DNA from 2 places in the Syntrophomonas erecta subsp. sporosyntropha genome. Region 2 is predicted to be linked to the other one. Evidence: predicted binding sites of a transcription regulator. Region 2 holds the regulator's gene; the other holds the start of a gene.

Region 1 (10,057 bases), 670 kb from region 2:
CCGTCAGCCCGTATATCTCATATTGGCATGTACCGGGACCATGAAACTCTTGAAGTCAGGCCTTATCTAAATACTACTCCGAAGAATGGTGAGGAATTTGACCATATAATTGTACTTGACCCTATGCTGGCTACTGGTAACAGTGCAGTCCAGGCCCTGGAATTTCTTATGCAGCAAGGCTATAAATCTGAACAGATTACTTTTGTATGTGCATTAGCTGCACAACCAGGCCTCAACCGGATACAGGACAAATTTCCTGATATTAAAATAATAACTGCTGCTATAGACCCCGGTTTAAACGAAAAGGCCTACATTGTTCCTGGCTTGGGTGATGCGGGAGATCGCTTATACTGTCGTAATTACCGCATCGTTAGTTGTACTATGCCGGATTTTAATTAGTTTTCAGATTAGTACTCTGGGGATGGAAGGTATTGCTAGCATGGGGATAAACTTACGATATGGTAAGGAATGGCTAAGGGGTATAAATTACATAGATCAATTAGCATATATACAAATAGCCTGGTTAGTGGCCAGGCTATTTGTTTCAAATCGTTTGTTTTGCTTTGTCAATGCTTTGACAAACTATATTAAGACCTTTTACAAAGTCTTCCTGAATGGGTCCCAGGTCTCTTTTTAGTTGATTGTTGAAATCCTGGCCCAAGGTTATAACCTTGTCAGCCAGATCGCGACCCTTATCGGTAAGGAAAAGGCGTATCACCCTGCGGTCTTGACTACAAAGCCTGCGTTCGACCAGACCATCTCGTTCCAATTTGTCAACCATAGTGGTTAACGATGAATTCTCAATATGGGCGCGATTACCTATTTCAGAGAGGGTCGATCCATCTCGTTCCAGAAGTGTGAAAAGCACAAAGGATTGGGCCAGGTTGATGCCGAATTCATCTAGCTCATGTGTGATGTGTTTTTCCACTTTTTTCAATGTCGATTTGAGAGAATAGCAGATGAATGTTGTAAAATCTTCCATACTAACTCCTTCCTCCAAGTTATGTTTTTGTTTTTTATTTTGATAATGGACAATATGCCCGGTAATAAATCGCATAACTTTTATGCATAGGCAGTCGGTCTTTTTCGGCATCAATCATATTCTACCACTAAAGACTATCCCCATGTGAACAATTTAACTAAATAAAGATAACCCATAGTGAATTTCATTCAAAAAAGCAGATAAATTTCATAAAATACGGGAGAAACACTGTAATGTTATTTATTAATATATAAAGCAGCAGTTGGTATCGTTTTTCGCGAAAAATGTTTTTTAATAAACTTAAAAAGGGACTAGCAATGTATTTAAGGGAAACTCCTTATAGCGATTGTTAAGAAGGTATCATTTGAAATATAAGGGTCATTACACTGGTAGAAATACGGTATAATAGGATCTGGGTGCAATTTAGTAGGGCTTTTAAAAACGTTCTGGTCGCCAGATTAGCTGCCCGAATATGTGCAATAATTGAAGGAGAGTGAGTAGTTAATGGCGGATCCTAAGTACCAATATAAGCAGAAACTTACTACCCCTGAGAATGCTGTAAAACTGGTGGAGTCAGGAGATCTGGTTTTTTACAGCGAGTTTACTATGTTCCCGGAAACACTTGATAAAGCCTTAGCAGGTCGTGTCAATGAATTGATCGATGTAACTATTCGCGGAACATGTCTGTCCCAGATACCTGAGGTGATAAAATCTGATCCAGAACAGAAACACTTCATTCTGGAAGATTGGCATTTTGGAGGATCATCACGGCGTCTGGGTGATAAGGAGCTTTGCTATTATATTCCATTCACTTATCATCAGGGGCCTCGGGTAGTGCAGAACTATGAAGAAGTCGATGTAGCCTTTATAAAAGTAGGATCTATGGATGAGTATGGATTTTTTAACCTGGGACCTTCTAATTCCATTACCTCATACTATGTGAACAAAGCCAAAAAAGTAGTGTTGGAAGTAAACTCGTGTATTCCAACCTGTTTAGGTGGAAATAGAGAGACCATTCACATATCCAGGGCTGATCTGATTATAGAAGCGGATCCTATTCCACTTTTTGAACTGCCCAGTGTTGTTGCCGGCGAGACAGATTATAAGATATCTGACTTGGTAGTTAATGAAATTGAGGATGGAGCCTGTTTACAGCTTGGCATAGGCGGTCTACCTAATGCTATTGGGGAAAAAATAGCTGCCAGTGATTTGAATGACCTAGGGGTCCATACTGAGATGATGGTGGATTCCTTTGTTGACATGTATGATGCGGGGCGTATAACCGGGGCTTGCAAAAACATTGATAAATATAAAATGGCTTATACTTTTGCCATGGGAACAGAAAAATTGTATAAGTTTTTAGATAAAAACCCCCTGTGTGCTAGTTACCCGGTAGATTATGTTAATGATCCTAATGTAATTTCCCTTAATGATAAAGTAATGGCTATCAACACGGCTTTGGAAGTTGATTTATTTAGTCAGGTATGTTCGGAAAGTGCTGGATTCAGACAAATATCTGGAACTGGCGGTCAGTTAGATTTTATCATGGGAGCCTTTCGGTCCCATGGAGGTAAAGGTTTTATCTGTCTTAATTCTACATATAAAGATAAAAAAGATCAGCTGCATTCGAGGATAAGACCGTCCCTATCACCTGGTACTGTAGTGACAGTGCCCCGTTCTATGGTGCATTATGTGGTTACTGAATACGGCATAGTACAGTTAAAAGGAAAGTCTACCTGGGAAAGGGCGGAAGCACTGATAAATATTGCTCATCCAAATTTCCGGGATGAATTGATAAAGGCTGCTCAGGAGATGAGAATTTGGAAACGTACTAACAAGATCGAGTAGTTTTAAAATTAGAAATAACTGCCTATTATTACCGGTTGGTCAGCACCGCCCGTATGTGGTGCTGACCTTATTTACTTTTATCTTATCTAATCTTATATAAATATAATGCTCCTGTTATAAAATTTTTTACCTATCCACCCTAGACTAATCTTGTTCCACCAAGCTAAATAGCATATCTTCGGAGAAAAATCCTTTATGGGGACATTCCTATATACCCATATGGTTTGCCATGAAATATCCCATTAAATTTTTCCAAAATTTTATCAGGTCGTTGTGCTTCCAAATGGTCGGCTTATTTATCACACCCTGACACACCCTGGCAGTACCCTGTTTTTCGCCCAAACAAAAATTTGGCGGATAAGGCTATTTACCTTTTGACCTTTATTGACTAATAGGAAAAATAGAAATATAATCGGGATAGGATAGAAGAGTTGAAATATAGATTTTTTAGGGAGTTGTTACCTTTCTTCAGAGTTTTATGACTTTCATTGACAAATACCCCAAACCCCGGTGTAGTCATAATAGTGGGGTAACGATAGAACCAACCGGGGTATTCCCGTGTCCTTGTTTCTAAAATTATGAAAAAATGAGGTGAGAAGCATGAATATTGAAAGGTTTACCCAGAAATCCAGCCAGGCATTGATGCAGGCCCAACAATTGGCAGCAGAAAAGCACCATCAAGAAGTTACTGGTAAACACCTTCTGGCAGCCCTTTTAGATCAGGAGGGAGGGCTTACGCCTCGTCTCCTTGAACAGGCTGGGATTAATGTACCTGTTCTCAAACAGCAGGTTGATCAGTTGTTGGACCGAATTCCGGCGGTATATGGGTATGAAGGTTCGATTTTTATAAGTAGTTCTTTATCCAGGGTTCTAATCCAGGCTGAAAAAGAGGCTCAAGGTTTAAAAGATGATTATATCAGTGTGGAGCATCTGTTGTTAGGCTTACTCCTGGCTGGGGAAAACGATTTGCGTAATCTTTTCCATAATTTTGATTTAAACCGGGAAGGTTTGCTGGCTTCCTTACGGTCGATACGCGGTTTGCAACGGGTAAGCAGCGATAACCCGGAGGATAGTTATGAAGCTTTAGAGCGTTTTGGGCGAGATCTTACGGTTATGGCGGCAGAGGGTAAGTTGGATCCGGTAATTGGAAGAGATGAAGAAATCCGCCGGGTTATTGAAATCCTATCCCGTCGGACTAAGAATAATCCAGTACTTATTGGTGAACCAGGGGTAGGGAAGACTGCTGTAGTCGAAGGTCTGGCACGTAGAATTACCAGCCAGGATGTTCCGGAGGGGTTGAAAGACAAACGCTTAATTGCTCTTGATATGGGGTCATTGGTAGCCGGAGCTAAGTACCGGGGCGAATTTGAGGAACGGCTTAAGGCAGTATTAAAAGAGGTAGAACAGGCCGGGGGGCGTATCATTTTATTTATTGATGAGCTCCATACAGTAGTAGGGGCCGGGGCGGCCGAAGGGGGCATGGATGCCAGTAACATTTTAAAACCTATGCTAGCCCGGGGAGAATTACGGGCTATTGGTGCTACCACTCTGGATGAATATCGTAAGTATATTGAGAAAGATGCGGCTTTTGAACGCCGTTTCCAGCCGATTATGGTTGATCAGCCCACTGTGGAGGATACCATTTCTATTCTGAGGGGATTAAAGGAACGTTACGAGGTTCATCATGGGGTCAGGATTAAGGATTCGGCTCTGGTGGCGGCAGCATTACTCTCCGATCGGTATATCTCCGATCGATTCCTGCCTGATAAAGCGATAGATTTAATGGACGAAGCCGCCGCCCGGATTAGAACCGAAATTGATAGTATGCCGGCGGAGTTGGATGATATTACCCGGCGGATCATGCAATTGGAGATTGAAGCGGCTGCGCTGGATAAAGAAAAGGATCAGGCTTCAAGAGAACGGCGTGAAAATATATTAAAACAATTGCAGGATTTACGTGGTGAGGCAGATAGTATGAAGGCCCAGTGGGAAGCGGAAAAACAGGCTATCTCACGGGTAAGGCAAATCAAAAAGGAAATAGAAGCCTGCCGTACGGAAATGGAGAAGGCGGAGCGAAATTATGACTTGAATCGGATTGCTGAATTAAAATATGGTCGTTTGAATAATTTAGAACGAAGCTTACAAACGGAGGAAGAAAAATTGGCTGGTCAAAAGGACGGCGAAACGCTCCTTAAAGAAGAAGTGGATGAAGAGGATATAGCTCGGGTAGTAAATCGCTGGACGGGCATACCGGTCAGCCGGCTGATGGAAGGGGAAAAGGAAAAACTGCTGAATCTGGATGAACTGCTGCACCAAAGGGTGATAGGGCAAGAAGAGGCTGTTCGGGCAGTGGTGGATGCGGTTTTACGTTCCCGGGCCGGCCTTAAAGATCCTAACCGGCCGGTGGGAAGTTTTATCTTCCTGGGGCCTACCGGAGTAGGAAAAACGGAATTAAGCAAAGCCCTGGCCCAGGCGCTTTTTGACGAGGAGCGCAGTATGATTCGTCTGGATATGTCGGAATATATGGAAAAGCATAGTGTAGCCCGTTTAATTGGTGCTCCTCCGGGTTATGTCGGCTATGACGAAGGAGGTCAGCTAACTGAAACTGTACGGCGTAAGCCCTACTCGGTCTTGTTGTTTGATGAAATAGAAAAAGCGCATAGTGATGTATTTAATGTTCTTTTGCAGATATTGGATGATGGGCGTTTAACTGATGGTAAGGGCAGGACGGTTGATTTTCGCAATACCATAATAATCATGACCTCTAATGTGGGTAGTCATGATATATTGGAATACCAGGCTCATGGTGGCGATTATCAGGAAATGAAAGATAGAGTAATAGGATTACTGCACCATCATTTCCGGCCTGAATTTTTAAACCGGATTGATGAAATTATCGTTTTCCATGCTCTTGACAAAGACCAGATTAAATCTATTGCCGAACTTTTACTTAAGAATTTAGCCTTACGGTTTAGAAAAAATTTACAGGCTCATCTCAAATGGGACGAGAAGGCTTTAGATCTAATAGCTGATAAAGGTTATAATCCTAACTTTGGTGCCCGACCCCTGAAACGCTATATTCAGCAGGAGATTGAAACTTTGCTTTCTCGAAAAATTATCGGTGGAGAAGTGGAATCAGAAGCTATCGTATTACTATCTGCTGACCGAGGACATATCGTAGCTCAGATACAGAAGTAAAACATTGCAAGTATGGTATGGTAGGTATGACTCTGGACAACTTTTGACCATACTTACCTTCGGTTAGATATATTTAATACCACCGAACTGGAGGATTATCATGCAAACTTATCTTGATTGTGTGCCGTGTTTTGTCAGGCAGACAATTGATGCGATGAGGATGGTTACCAATGATCCTGCTCTGCAGGAAAAGGTAGTAAAAAAGATACTTTTGGAGACTGCGGAACTGGACTTTAAAGAATCACCCCCTTATATGGGAATGATTATTCACCGTTATGTGCGTGAATTTACTGGTCTTAAAGATCCGTACAAAGAAGAAAAGGACAGGTTTAACCGGGCGGCTTTGCATATGTATGCTCAGCTAAAGGAGACTACACTTAGTTCGCCTGCCCCCTTTACAACGGCAGTGAAGCTGGCTATTGCCGGTAATATTATTGATTTTGGGGTTACTGCCCAGATAAGTGAAGAACTGGTGGAGAAAACAGTGGAATTTTGCCTGGAACAGGATTTACCTTCATCTGCAATAGAGCAGCTTAAAAAAGGTATTACCCGGGCTAAGAAGATTATGTTTTTGGGTGATAATGCAGGCGAAATTGTATTTGATAAACTGCTGATTGAGCAGATGCCTTTAGATCGGATAGTATATGTAGTAAAAGCTAGTCCAATAGTAAATGATGCTACCATGGAAGATGCAGTTGCTACTGGTCTTACGAAACTGGTAAAGGTAATTGATAACGGAACGGATGCTCAGGGTACCATCTTAAAACAATGCTCGCCCGAATTCTTAGATGAATTTGAAAAAGCAGATTTAATCATTGCTAAGGGGCAAGCCCACTACGAAACTTTAAATAAAGCAACAGGGAAAAATATATTTTTCCTCCTTAAAGTAAAATGTCCGGTTCTGGCTAGGGATATTGGCTGTAAAAAGGGGGAAATGATGGTAAAACAAATAGGGGGTAAGTTTTAAGGGGAGTTTTTTAAACTTCCCTTTTTTGTATGCGCCTGGAAAGGCGTTGACTATTCGGCGAAAGTCCGTTTCAGTTAAATGCCATGGCGATTTTTGTTGTATAGTATAATAAGTGAGGAAGTTTTTACTGACAGCAAAATGGTTACTTACGGTCCTATTATACTGGTCCTAGGGAAATATTAAGATAGATCTGTTTAGTGAAAAAAGAAAACCAATTTTTGATAAAGGTTTTCTTTTAATGATGTTTTCTTATAATAATAATGGGTGTATAGTGTTTGCTAGACATAATTAATATATTTTTGAATATTCGCTCGACAGTTTACGGCAATATTTCGGGAGGAGCTATATAATGACAGTTACGTGGCAAGAGATCTTGTTTGCTTTTCTGGGCGGTTTGGGGCTGTTTCTATTTGGGTTGCGCTTTATGTCAGATGCCTTACAATCAGTCGCTGGTGACCGTATGCGCAGTATATTAGAAAAGGGGACTAGAAACCCGGTCAGGGGTGTTTTAACTGGAACCATAGTTACTGCCCTAATACAGAGTAGTAGTGCTACTACCGTCTTAACTGTCGGATTAGTAAATGCCCAGTTACTCACTCTACGCCAGGCAATAGGGGTTATTATGGGGGCCAATATCGGTACCACCATGACTGCCTACCTTATTGGCTTTAATCTTAAAGATTATGCTCTTCCTATATTAGCAATTGGTGTATTGATGTACATGTTTGCTAAAAACAAAAAAGTTCAACTTATTGGACAGGCTATTTTCGGTTTTGGGGTACTTTTCTTCGGACTTACTATTATGGGTGAGGGTATGAAACCACTAAAGGATTTGCCCTATTTTGTTAACCTTATGGTTAGCATTGAGAATAATGCCATAATAGGAGTTATCATTGGCACTTTATTTACCTTTGTTGTACAAAGCAGTAGTGCCACCATTGGCGTTTTACAGGAACTGGCTTATCAGGGGGCAATAACTTACCAGCAAGCTGTCCCCATTTTATTCGGTGATAATATTGGTACCACTGTAACTGCCTTATTAGCAGGAATTGGAGCCAGTGTGGCGGCGAAAAGAACTGCTCTGACCCACTTCCTGTTTAATGTGCTGGGTACCATAATATTTCTACCACTTTTTATAATGGGCTTTTTTGAGAAAATAGTAGTATTTATTACCAATAATTTGTTTGCGCTAATTCCTGGTTTTGCAGGAACCTGGAGCACACTTAATATAAAACTACAGATTGCCCAGACTCATGCGGTGTTTAATATAAGTAATACCCTTATTCAACTTCCTATGGTAGCAGTGCTAGCCTATATCGTTACTAAATTAATTCCTGATTCTAAGGAAGAAGCCGAAGATGAATTTAAGATCAGGTATATTGACAAGCGCTTTATTAATAACCCTTCAGTAGCTCTGTCTCAGGCCACTAGAGAAACACTGCGTATGGGGCATTTAGCCAGGGAAGCATTTGAAAACGCTATCGAGTATTTTGAAACTCATAACCCCGATTTACTGAAAAAAGCAGTGAAATTGGAGGATACGATTGATACCCTGGAAAGGGAAATCACTGATTACGTGGTTTTAGCTTCCGAAAAGAGTTTATCCCGGGAAGATTCCAGCCAGTCTTATACCATACTACAGTCCCTTAGTGATATAGAAAGGATTGCTGATTTAAGTGAAGGTATTATTGAACAAGCTGACTATGCTAAAAGGCACAATGTAAGTTTTTCCGGCGAAGCCCAGGATGAGCTGCAAAGTATGATTCAGCTTACCCGGGAGACCTTGGAAATGTCCCTTTGGGTGCTGGAGAGAAAAGATCGGGAATTGGCTAACAAAGTAGCTGCCAATGAAGTTAGAATAGACCAGATGCAGGTTGATTATCGTAGATCTCATATTAGGAGATTAAATGAAAGGGTATGTAATGGTAACAATGGGGCGGTATTTTTGGATGTACTGGGAAACCTGGAAAGGATCAGCGACCACTGCCGCAATATCGCCGAATATGTTTTTGCCGATGGATTAAAAATGGCCTAAAGAAACAGACGGGAAGCTGGGGGACGTTGATTCAACGTACCTCCAGTATTAAATTTGATATATTTTACCTAGTAAATTACACTTACTAATTTAATTTAAGCAGCAAAAGAGAGAACCCCTTTATAGAGGTTCTCTCTTTCTTAGTTAAGATATTTTAGCATCCCTGATAGGTAGAACTACGGCGTTTCTTTACCCGGGCAATTCCGTTGGTTTTAATATCATTTTCCTCCAGGAGTGTGGTAATTGTTTCTATATTTTCCTCATTAATAAGCAGAGATATTCCACAAGAACTGCTGGCTTCACGAGGGGTAGGAGCAATAGTGCACTTTAATCCGGCTGCTTTTATTTTTCGGTGGGCTCGTAACCCTTCATGGTGATTGGGAAACAATATATAGTAATTATATAGCTCTGCTTCTTGCATAGGTCCACCTACTTCTTAAGCATTTCGAGGAATGCTTCTACTCTAGTTCTTAGCTGCTCAAAATCTTGGTCACTATAATCAGTTTCCAGGTGAAGTACAGGTATACCAGCTTCTTTTAGGGCCTGTTTTACCAGATAACTCTCGGTGGAGTATAGTCCGCAAAATTGAAGATTACAGTCAATAACACCATCCACATTATATTCTTTAACTAGGCGGATTAGATCGCCGATTCTTCCCGGGTTTGGTGTAAAACAGGCACAATTGGTTTTCATATAGCGGTTAGCTATGTTTTGCACATGTTCATCAATTGACTGGCCGTTTTCTTCTACTAAATTCTCGAAAAAGCGCAGGCCGGTACAAAGTTCTTCTACTACTACCGGTGCTCCTAATGATTCGATTACATGGTGCAACTTCCAATTAGGAATAGCCATAGGGGTTCCGGTAACCATGATACGGGGAGCATCAGCCGGGAAAACGCCGTCACCTTCGGCGACTCGTTTATCGAGTTCATCGCAAAGAACGTTGATCTGATCTGCATTTCTAACCGGATCATCATAAAAGGCGATCTGGGTTACCAATAGGGCATCCTTACCACTAATAGGAACA
Region 2 (10,057 bases):
GTAATCTGATTGGATATCTGGAAGAAGTTTCCTAAGGCTTCAGTGCCCTCACCATACATACCACGCACAGCCATACCTAACTGGCTTATATTATGGACTATCTGGTTGATCTGCCCAGTCATAACCATAGCCGGCAAATGCAGCATGACCGAAGCCCGCATACCTGTACCTACATTAGTAGGACAAGAAGTAAGATAGCCCCTGCGCTCGTCAAAGGCAAAATTAAGTTTCTGTTCCAGGTCATCATCAATATTGTGGGCCCGCTTATAGCATTCTTCCACCTGTAATCCTGGTAATATCGCTTGGATACGCAGATGATCCTCTTCATTAATCATAATAGCCATAGACCCCTCTGCATTAACCAACAACCCATGATAAAACCGGTCAGACCTGGCATGATTAGGACTTATAAGGTGCTTTTCCACTAAAATTTGCCGGTCCTGATCAGTTATCTGATTAAATGCCATGTATTCAAGTTCCTTCGGATGAGCATTTTCATTATTACTCCAGGCCGCTTTAATCTGATCAAGACACTTTTGACCACTATCATCATTCAACAGGTGAGGGAATGGTACACCTCTAAGGTTACGGGCTAATCGTACCCGGCTGCTGACGACTATATCAGATTCCGGGCCTGATTCCATCCATTTTACGAAAGTATTATTTAAAAGATCGTTTCCTTTCATCCCTTCCCCCCCTAATCAAGTTCTTTCTCAAGTTCTTTAATGGAGTCACGGATTTCAGCAGCCCTTTCATATTCTTCACAAGCAACTGCCTGTTGTAACTGGATTTTCAAACTATCTACCTGCTTTTTAAGCAGTACTTTTTCCCCTCCCCGGGCCGGAATTTTTCCAACATGCCGACTATTACCATGAATCCGGCGTAAAGTTGGCTCCAACTCCTGTTCGAACGCAGTATAGCATTCAGCACAACCAAGCTTACCAGTTTGAGTTATGTCCATAAAGTTCATACCACAATGGGGACACCGGGTAGTTTCAGCGGGGGCTTTTACTCCCTGTAAATTGAAATTATGCCCCAGAAAACTTCCTAAAAGATTGGGGATAGAAAAATTACTGCCCATATTAAACATCAATATACCCTTCTTAGCTGCACACTCCTCGCAAAGATGGGTTTCCACTTTTTTGCCATTAAACACCTGGGCCAAGTGTACATTAGCCGGCTTCTGCTTACATTCCTCACAGTACATCATTTCAACCCCCTTCGGGTTAATTTAATATAGTCGCTAAGTGCATTTTTCACTGCCTGGTAGATTCTACAACGTTCTTCTATGTCCATATCATTAAAAGCATGCTGGGCAACATGTTTTAACATCTCTTTTTCATCAGCACTAATAAAGTCCCGAGCGAATAGTTTCTCAATAAACGCCAGTAAATCAGTTAAACTTAATAACATTTCCTGACCACTATGGAAACGGGTTATGCGTACAAACCCCTTACCACCACGACGGCTTTCCGTAAAATAACCTTCACTTTCGGTAAAACGGGTACTCAACACATAGGTAACCTGAGAGGGTACGCAACTAAAGGTTTCCGCCAGCTCGGCCCTTTGAATTTCAATCTGTTTCTCCTCGCTTCGTTCAATAAGGACTTTAATATACTGCTCGATTTTATCTGCCAGACTTTTTTTCATTGATCTCCCTCTTTGACTTTTATTGACCTTTGTTTTATTGTACTGGCAATTTCGCTTTAGGTAAAATCCTATTAAACCCCATGGAGATTAAATAAGTTAAGTTTCTTTGACTTTAATTAACCAAAGATCAATATTCTTAGTTTAACCATAATTTTGCCGGATAAAACTTAATTCATCCAACTCTTTTATTTGACTTTGGTTACCTATAAAATTACAAAAATATCGCTAATCTTGGCTTCACCCGGTAATATTCAAACCATCTTCTTAATAGCTTGTTATTAATGTTACCGGTTAATATTTTTTTCTATTGGGTAAATCGTAATCAGTTGGTGTTTATTGGTTATTTCGGTAAGCGGTATTAATAATTCTCGGGAAAGAAAAAAGAGGGGATCCCCTCTTTTTCCTAAACTTTATATCCACCCGGGTAAGAGTTACTCCTCCCATTTTAAAGTAATTTCACTTCCGCTGTTAATAGGGGTAGTAAATCCGGCCTCCTTCCCATCCACCTGCATTACTAACTTACCCGTAGATCCTGGTTTAACATCAACCACCTTAAATATATCGCTAAGTATAGCCTGATTAGATTTTTGATCAATAATTAATTTAGCACCTTCCATTAATTCTTCGTCAAGACCTGCTGGTTGTCCATTCACAATAATGCCTATACTACTCCCCGGTAGTTTAATTTCCTCTCCATTTACCATTACCACAATGTTAGCCATTTGCTGGTCAGCTAATACATCACGAATCCTAGGCCTTAATGAACCTATACTGTATTCCACCCGGGCACCAAAATCCACCTCTGGGCTAGCCGCATTTTCCCCGTTTACCATGATTTTCAAGGGTGACCACTGTAAAACATTCCCCTGACCATTTAAGTAATAATTAAATGATCGCGCCTGCAGCATACTAGCTGGTATACCAGCTAGAGCCAGAATGTTTTCCAAGCTATTAGCTCGTCTAAATTCAACCCGCGCCCGATCAGGTACCTCATCGTCTGGACGGGCTATTACACCATTTACCTTAACCACCGGGTAAAGGTCTAAGGATTCGCCATTTACCCACACCTTTCCCTGGGCCCCAGGCACCAGTTCCTTTACTAAAATCCTGGCTTCCTGACCATCACTACCCGGATGAAATTCAATTTGGTCACCATCATGAATAACAGTTTCTAAACTAGCATCCTGCTCGTTAACTTTTATTACTGGTGGGGTACCCATTTCACCCCGGAAAACCTTAACATAACCATTTATTTCGACTGTTTTACCCAGACCTGGTTTACCGTAAATATTAGTCAGGGAAATGCCTGAACTAAGTAATGCTGCAGCTACGGTTAACTCTCCCATATTCCACAAAGCTAATTCCCGACCATTGACAATCACCCTAATAAAAGGAACTGGGGGAATAGTGCACGAATGGTAGGCAATACCCAGAGGGGTAACTCCTTCTGGCCCTTCCGGATAGTTTGTCCCCATCTGGATTTGGATAAAGTCCGGCGGGGTTCTAGTCCCCACCCGATTAGGAGCTATATTAATAGCCTCAGCTATATTAGTTATTAAAGACGGGGTCAAACTCCCCCCACCTACACATAAGATTGCATCAGGTGCCTCCCCGTTTAATTCCAGGATATTTCCCCCAATGCTTCTCGCCAGCTGCTGGGTAACTGGTTGTAAAACCTGCTTAACTTCAGCAGAAATTAATTTTAAATTATTCCCTAAAATATCGCACACCATTATGGTTTCCTGATCTAACAGGGCCCGCTTTAACTGTTCGGCTACATTAAAATCCAGTAGATAATGGGAGGCCAGATATTCGGTCATTTCGTCACCCCCGCAAGGCACCATGGCATAAGCACTAATAGTCCCACTTCTCACGAGGGCAATATCTGAAGTTCCTGCCCCAATATCGACTAAAGCCAAATTTAAAAGCCTCATACTGGCGGGAATGGTCACTGACAGAGCTGCGATTGGTTCCAGTGTTAAGCTATATATTTCTAATCCTGCTCTCTTAAGGACAGAAAATAGACTATCGATTACTACCCGAGGCAAAAAGGTAGCAATAACCTCTGTTTCTATTTCCGTTCCAACCTGCCCTACTAGGTTGCCAATTTTCTGATTTTCTAGTTGGTAGGCGATTATACTGTATCCTACACAAAAGTAGTTGCTTTTATCACCAATAGCAGCTTCCTCCCGGGCTAACACATATTGAGCCTCTTGTATGGCTTCTACTTCCAGAGCCATAACTTCTTCCCGGGTAATTTCATGATGAGAAAAACGTTGTTTACGGCTACTCCCCCGGGCCGTTTTTAGCGAACGTCCTGCTGCTGCTACTGCTGCACTTTTTAATGGTTTTTTCAGTCTATCCTCCAGGGTTTTTTTTATAGATTTAATGGTTTTGGCAACCTCTTCTACATCATGAATTTGCCCATCCAGCATAGCCCTGGTAGGGTGCTCCTGTATTGCATAATCCAGGAGTTGGCAGCCGCCGGCATCCTTTTTCATTACCAGCCCGGCAATTTTGCGAGTACCGATATCCAGGGCAAAGATAATGTTTTTATCCATGCCTACTCCCCCCATTAACGCCGTCTCAAATTATGCCATCTTTGCCTGATTATAAGTCCAGCAAACCGGGGCAGGGCTAACTGCCGTTTAAACCTGCTCGGTTCTGTAATAAGACGATATAACCACTCCAGGTTAAGTTTTATAAATAAGCAGGGAGCTCTTTTCTTGATGCCGGCAATAACATCAAAGCTTCCTCCCACCCCTATACTTACTGGTACCTGCATGCTTTCCCTATACTGATTAATCCAAAATTCCTGCCGGGGTGCTCCTAATCCTACCAATAATACATCAGGTTGCTGTGCTTTTATATCATTAATCAGCCCTGGTTCCTCTTCTTTCTTAAAATAACCATTTCTAACCCCGCAGATTTTAAGACCCGGATATTTGTCCCGCAAATTTTGCCCGGCTTTTTCGGCTACACCCGGAGCCGCACCTAACAGATATATTTTCCATCCCCGTTCCACTGCGTAGGCACATATTTTTTCTAATAGGTCGACTCCGGTAACCCTTTCTTTTACCGGATAACCTAATTTTTGCCCTCCCCAGACTATACCTATACCATCTGGTGTAACTAGATCAGCCTGGTTTATTATTTGTCTAAGGTCGGGGTTATGGTAAGCCTGGTATACTATTTCTGCATTAAGGGTAATCACCTGTGATGAGGTTTTCCGGTTTATGAGTTGCTCCACTTTATAGAGAGCCTCCTCCATAGTAACCACATCAATAAAACAACCTAAAATATTAGCACGGTTTAAATGCGCTGGCATAATGTCTCTCCCTAAAATTACTCATCTGTTTCTTATTTGCTTTCATACCCGGTTTTTCCTTTTTCTATACGGGCCCATAAAAAAATCCCGCTTCTAAAGGCAGGATTTTTCAGAAAATTATAAAGCAAATTATTTAATATTTATCTTACATAATAGTTTTTTCATCCCACCCCAAAAAATTACACTCGAGCTATATCTTCGATAGCAGTACGAATAGTCTCATCCTCTGCTTGAATTACCTTTTGTAATGATTCATAAGCTCTGACAGTACTAATAAGAGTAACCATTTCTTGCACTGCATTAACATTGGATTCTTCAGTATACCCCTGCAAAACCCCGGGTTGATCAACTAATTGGTATTCTTGATCAGTTGTCAAAAGGGTACCTCCCACTCTCTGTAAAACTTCCTGATCAGGAAATCTTACTACTTTAAGACGGGCAGCCTCTTCACCATTTATAGTTATGTAACCTGATGAGTCAACACTAAACTCGCCTTCCAGGTAAATAAAATCATCATAGTCATTAAGAACTGGATAGCCCTCTCCATTAGTCAGCAAGCCTGCTTCATTTACCTTAAATTGACCGTTACGAGTAAACCTCTCTCCCTCAGGGGTTTCGATTACGAAATAACTGTCACTGCTTAAAGCCAAATCGAATGGATTATCCGTTTTTTTTAAATTGCCTAGGCTATAATCTGTGGCTACCCCATCTAAACAGGCCCCGGTTCCCAGTCCTCCGATTATCGGAGGACGGCTGAAGCGATTCTTACCCTGGTTATCCACCTGGGTTTCACCCATACGAGTAATAAGCATATTGGGAAAAGCCCGGGTTACTGCCGTAGCCTTTTTAAAGCCGGCTGTATTTACATTGGCAATATTATTAGCTACTACATCCTGACGGGCCATCTGCAGCATCATTCCAGAACCCGCATTATATAATCCCTTTATCACCGGAGTACCTCCTACTATTGACCATTATGTTATTTATCGATTATAAAAGATAATAACTTTAGACTATTCTACGTGGTCCTTTTCCATGAGCCCGGCTTAGGGTAGAAATTTCATGCAGGGCTTTACCAGTCCCCCGCGCTACACAGGAAACAGCATCTTCAGCAATATGTACCGGCAGGTTAGTTTCTCTGGAAAGAAGTATATCGAGACCATCCAGCAAGCAACCACCTCCGGTCATAACAATACCATTATTGACTATATCAGCAGCCAGTTCAGGCGGTGTAATTTCCAGTACTTTTTTTACTCCGTCTATTACTGTTTCAATAGGTTCCTGTAGGGCTTCCCAACTTTCTTCTGCAGTTATGGTAACCGTTTTAGGTAGTCCACTGACTAAATCACGTCCTCTTACTTCCATGGACCGATGACGATTTTCATTAGTTACACAAACTGTACCTATATTCATTTTTAGCTCTTCAGCAGTTCTTTCTCCAATCATCAGGTTATATTCCCGTCTTACATAGCGTATAATAGCCTCATCAAACTTGTCCCCACCAATACGTAAAGAAGTATCACATACAATACCCCCCAGAGACAGAACAGCAATATCTGAAGTTCCCCCTCCCAGATCAACCACCATATGACCGGTAGCTTCAGAAATATTAATTCCCGCCCCCAGAGCGGCGGCTAAAGGTTCTTCAATAATAAAAGCCTGTCTACCTCCTGATGATAAGGTAGCCTGTCGAACAGCTCGTTCCTCAACATCAGTGGCACCAGTAGGAATACAAACTATAACCCGGGGCTTAAAAAATAAGCGCCGGCCTATGACTTTACGGATAAAGTAAGAAAGCATCTTTTCGGTAGTATCATAATCAGCAATAACACCTTCTTTTAAGGGTCGTACTGCTGTAATATAGCCCGGGGTTCTGCCCAGCATCTGACGAGCCTCTTCCCCCACGGCAATAATTCGGTCAGTATTACGATCTATGGCTACCACCGAAGGTTCATGTAATACAATTCCCTTACCTTTTTTAAAAACCAGTACACTGGCTGTTCCTAAATCAATCCCTATATCATCTTCAAAAAACATTCTAGCCCAGGCCCTCCCAACAGATTTTGCATACTCTAACAGTATTTTACCGTTAATCAGCTAATTTAGCTATTTTTTTTAAGCCTGAACCTTTTGTTGATTAGCATATTTTCTTCGGGTTGCTTCTCCTCCCCTAATATGTCTCTCCGCTTTATTTTTATCCAATATTGCTTTTACATCTTCAGCCATTTCTTTATTAATGCGGGGTAAGCGCTCAGAAACATCTTTGTGTACGGTACTTTTACTTATGCCGAAAACCTCGGCGGTCTGTCGAACAGTATCAGAAGTCCTCAATATATGCTGAGCCACCTTTACTGCTCGTTTACGAATATAGTTTTGCATAACCCGCCTCCCTAGTATGACTAATAAACTATATTCAATTGGAGGCGCAGGAAGAACTCAGTATTTTAATTTATAGGTTTTTATACCCTGGTAATAGGTGTTAAGGATAACATGATAATCTGCTCCTTTCTGAGCCATCCCATTGGCTCCATATTGACACAAGCCTACTCCATGTCCATAACCGCGGCTATTTATGATAATTTTTCCCTGACCAATTTTCAATCTCCACCAGGTGGAAGGCAGTCCTAAACGAGCTCGTAATGAGCTGCCTGATATGATCTGATCGTTAATCGCTATTTTTTTTATTCGCCCGGTAGAACTCTTTTCCAATATTTTTATATCCGGATTTTTTCCCCTAGCTCCCGGCAATTCCTGCCAGTTAAAAACCTGCACACTATGAAAATAATTTGACTCCCGGCAATAATTACATTTAACCGAATGTAAATAAGGAACTTCATTACCCCATACCTCCAGGGCACTTTCCGTTTGCCCTCCACAGGTAGAATGGTAAAGAGCATCAATAGGTTCATTCTGATAAACCATGATTTCCCCTCGGGTAGATTGAACTGCCTGGACGATTTTTTCCCAATAAACCTCAGAATCCCGTGGATGTCGACGCATAAATTCTTCTTTGCTTATAAAAGCCTGGCAAGTATTAATGTCATCAGAAAGGTCAGCTTTCATAGGGTATTCATGTTTTTGTAATAATTTGCGCAGGGCATAAGAGCGTGCACATACCGCCTGGGCTTTAAGAGCTTCTGTTGCAAAAGAAGCAGGCATTTCTGCTGCTACTGTGCCAGTTATATACTCTTCCAGAGGCATTTTTTGTACTCGTTTTTCTTCACCTAAATACAGTTGTATAAAAGGTCCCTGATTTAGTTTATCTGGTGATCTATAGTTACGCATTATCAAAATAAGTAGAATTATGAGGATAATTATCAAAAAAATTGTAACTCTTTTATCTGGTCTGTTAAGATTACCTATCCATCTCATAATGAATAGATATGAAAAAAACATGGTATTCATGTCAAATACCATGTTTTTTAATGGCGGGTAATGGTAGCTCCTAATCCTTTTAGTTTATCAACAATGTTTTCATAGCCTCGATCAATATGCTCACTATTCAATATTTTGGTTGAACCACGGGCAGTTAGCCCCGCTATTAAAAGGGCCGCTCCAGCTCTAAGATCAGTTGCTTTAACTGTTGTACCGGTTAATTCATTATTACCCTTTATAACTGCTGTTCGTCCCTCAGTTTTTATTTTAGCACCCATACGTAAAAGCTCAGCTACATGCATAAATCGATTTTCAAAAACTGATTCAGTAATTACGCTGCTCCCATCCGCCCGGCTCAAATATGCCATAAACTGCGCTTGCATATCAGTAGGAAAACCGGGATATGGTAAGGTTTTTATATAAACGGGACGTATTTCATCTTTTCTGGAAACCCGTACTTGATTATCCTCTTCCAGAACCTGGGTATTGCTTTCGGTTAATTTTGCAGTGATAGCTTTTAGATGTTCTGGAATAACATTCTTTATGAGTACATCACCCCCGGTGGCTGCAGCCGCTACCATATAGGTACCTGCTTCAATACGATCAGGAATGGGCGAATAATGACATGATCCCAGCTCTTTTACTCCCTCAATCTTAATGACATTACTACCTGCCCCACTGATTTTACCCCCCATACTATTTATAAAGCAGGCCAAATCAACTATTTCCGGTTCTAAAGCAGCGTTTTCAATATAAGTAGTTCCATCAGCCAAGGCTGCTGCCATAATTATATTTTCAGTAGCCCCCACACTGGGATAATCTAGATAAACATGGTTACCAGTCAGTTTGTCGGCCCTGGCTATCACATCACCGCCGGATAAATTGATGCTGGCTCCTAGAGCCTGAAATCCCTTTAAATGAAGGTCAATAGGCCGGGTACCAATCGCACATCCACCTGGTAATGCTAACCTGACCATTCCTTGGCGGGCTAATAATGGTCCCATAACTAAAAATGAGGCCCGTATCTGTCGTACCAGTTCATAGGGAGGGTGTTGTTCACTTACTACTCCTGCAAATTTTAGACTATTATCCTCGTAAGTTACTTTTATTCCCAAGGCCTTAATTAACCTGCTAATTACTTCCACATCTTTTATCAAGGGGATATTCGTAATAACTCTAGTCCCTTCCCCCAGTAAAGATGCTGCCAGAATTGGTAATATAGAATTTTTTGAAGAACTAACCTTAACTTCACCTTTAAGGCGGTTTTTTCCCTCAACGATTACTTCCAAATCTATTCCATCACCTCCTTTAATAATTCCCTATTATTAAGGGGGTCCCGATATAAACATAAGTTTTTTTCTCAGCAGGAATACTACGTAGTGCAACTTGTATATTGTATTTCTTTCCTGTACCAGTTACTATGGCCGGTACTTTAAGATTGCGACTGTAACCAGTGGCACTACTAGACCTATTATCATGAAAATTTTCCACCATCCTGGCATCCATGTTTTTCATAAGCACATCTAATAGTTCTAAATGGTTAGATTCATTAACCACCTGTTCCAAGGTTCCTGTATAAAGATAATAACTGGTCCATTTTAACCCTATAATTTGTTCTAGCTTAGCTGCTATTGCTTCTAAATTGACGTTTGGTTCGCTAGTTATAACTTCAACTACTAAATAGGTTTGATTCTCTTCATAATT

The links. The regulator CtsR, encoded in region 2, represses protease genes until heat stress. The targets are predictions, from matches to a motif close to AAGGTCAANNAAGGTCAAAT.
Region 1: a site for CtsR is predicted at 3,203-3,222, ahead of clpB (ATP-dependent chaperone ClpB). Genes of this name have one in related genera too.

What each region holds. Positions count from the first base shown of each region.
Region 1 covers NZ_AP042459.1:344,974-355,030, reverse strand. The annotation lists gene upp (uracil phosphoribosyltransferase) at 1-399, shown strand, start outside; gene ACZ5Q0_RS01620 (MarR family winged helix-turn-helix transcriptional regulator) at 545-1,057, opposite strand; gene ACZ5Q0_RS01615 (acetyl-CoA hydrolase/transferase family protein) at 1,487-2,830, shown strand; gene clpB (ATP-dependent chaperone ClpB) at 3,431-6,028, shown strand; gene ACZ5Q0_RS01605 (damage-control phosphatase ARMT1 family protein) at 6,129-6,995, shown strand; gene ACZ5Q0_RS01600 (Na/Pi cotransporter family protein) at 7,345-9,030, shown strand; gene ACZ5Q0_RS01595 (putative Se/S carrier protein) at 9,185-9,451, opposite strand; gene ACZ5Q0_RS01590 (double-cubane-cluster-containing anaerobic reductase) at 9,460-10,057, opposite strand, start outside.
Region 2 covers NZ_AP042459.1:1,016,018-1,026,074, forward strand. The annotation lists gene ACZ5Q0_RS04855 (protein arginine kinase) at 1-686, opposite strand, end outside; gene ACZ5Q0_RS04860 (UvrB/UvrC motif-containing protein) at 698-1,210, opposite strand; gene ACZ5Q0_RS04865 (CtsR family transcriptional regulator) at 1,207-1,650, opposite strand; gene ACZ5Q0_RS04870 (cell division protein FtsA) at 2,082-4,211, opposite strand; gene ACZ5Q0_RS04875 (WecB/TagA/CpsF family glycosyltransferase) at 4,226-4,978, opposite strand; gene ACZ5Q0_RS04880 (flagellar hook-basal body protein) at 5,158-5,928, opposite strand; gene mreB (rod shape-determining protein) at 5,987-7,015, opposite strand; gene spoIIID (sporulation transcriptional regulator SpoIIID) at 7,094-7,357, opposite strand; gene spoIID (stage II sporulation protein D) at 7,415-8,263, opposite strand; gene murA (UDP-N-acetylglucosamine 1-carboxyvinyltransferase) at 8,401-9,648, opposite strand; gene ACZ5Q0_RS04905 (YwmB family TATA-box binding protein) at 9,662-10,057, opposite strand, start outside.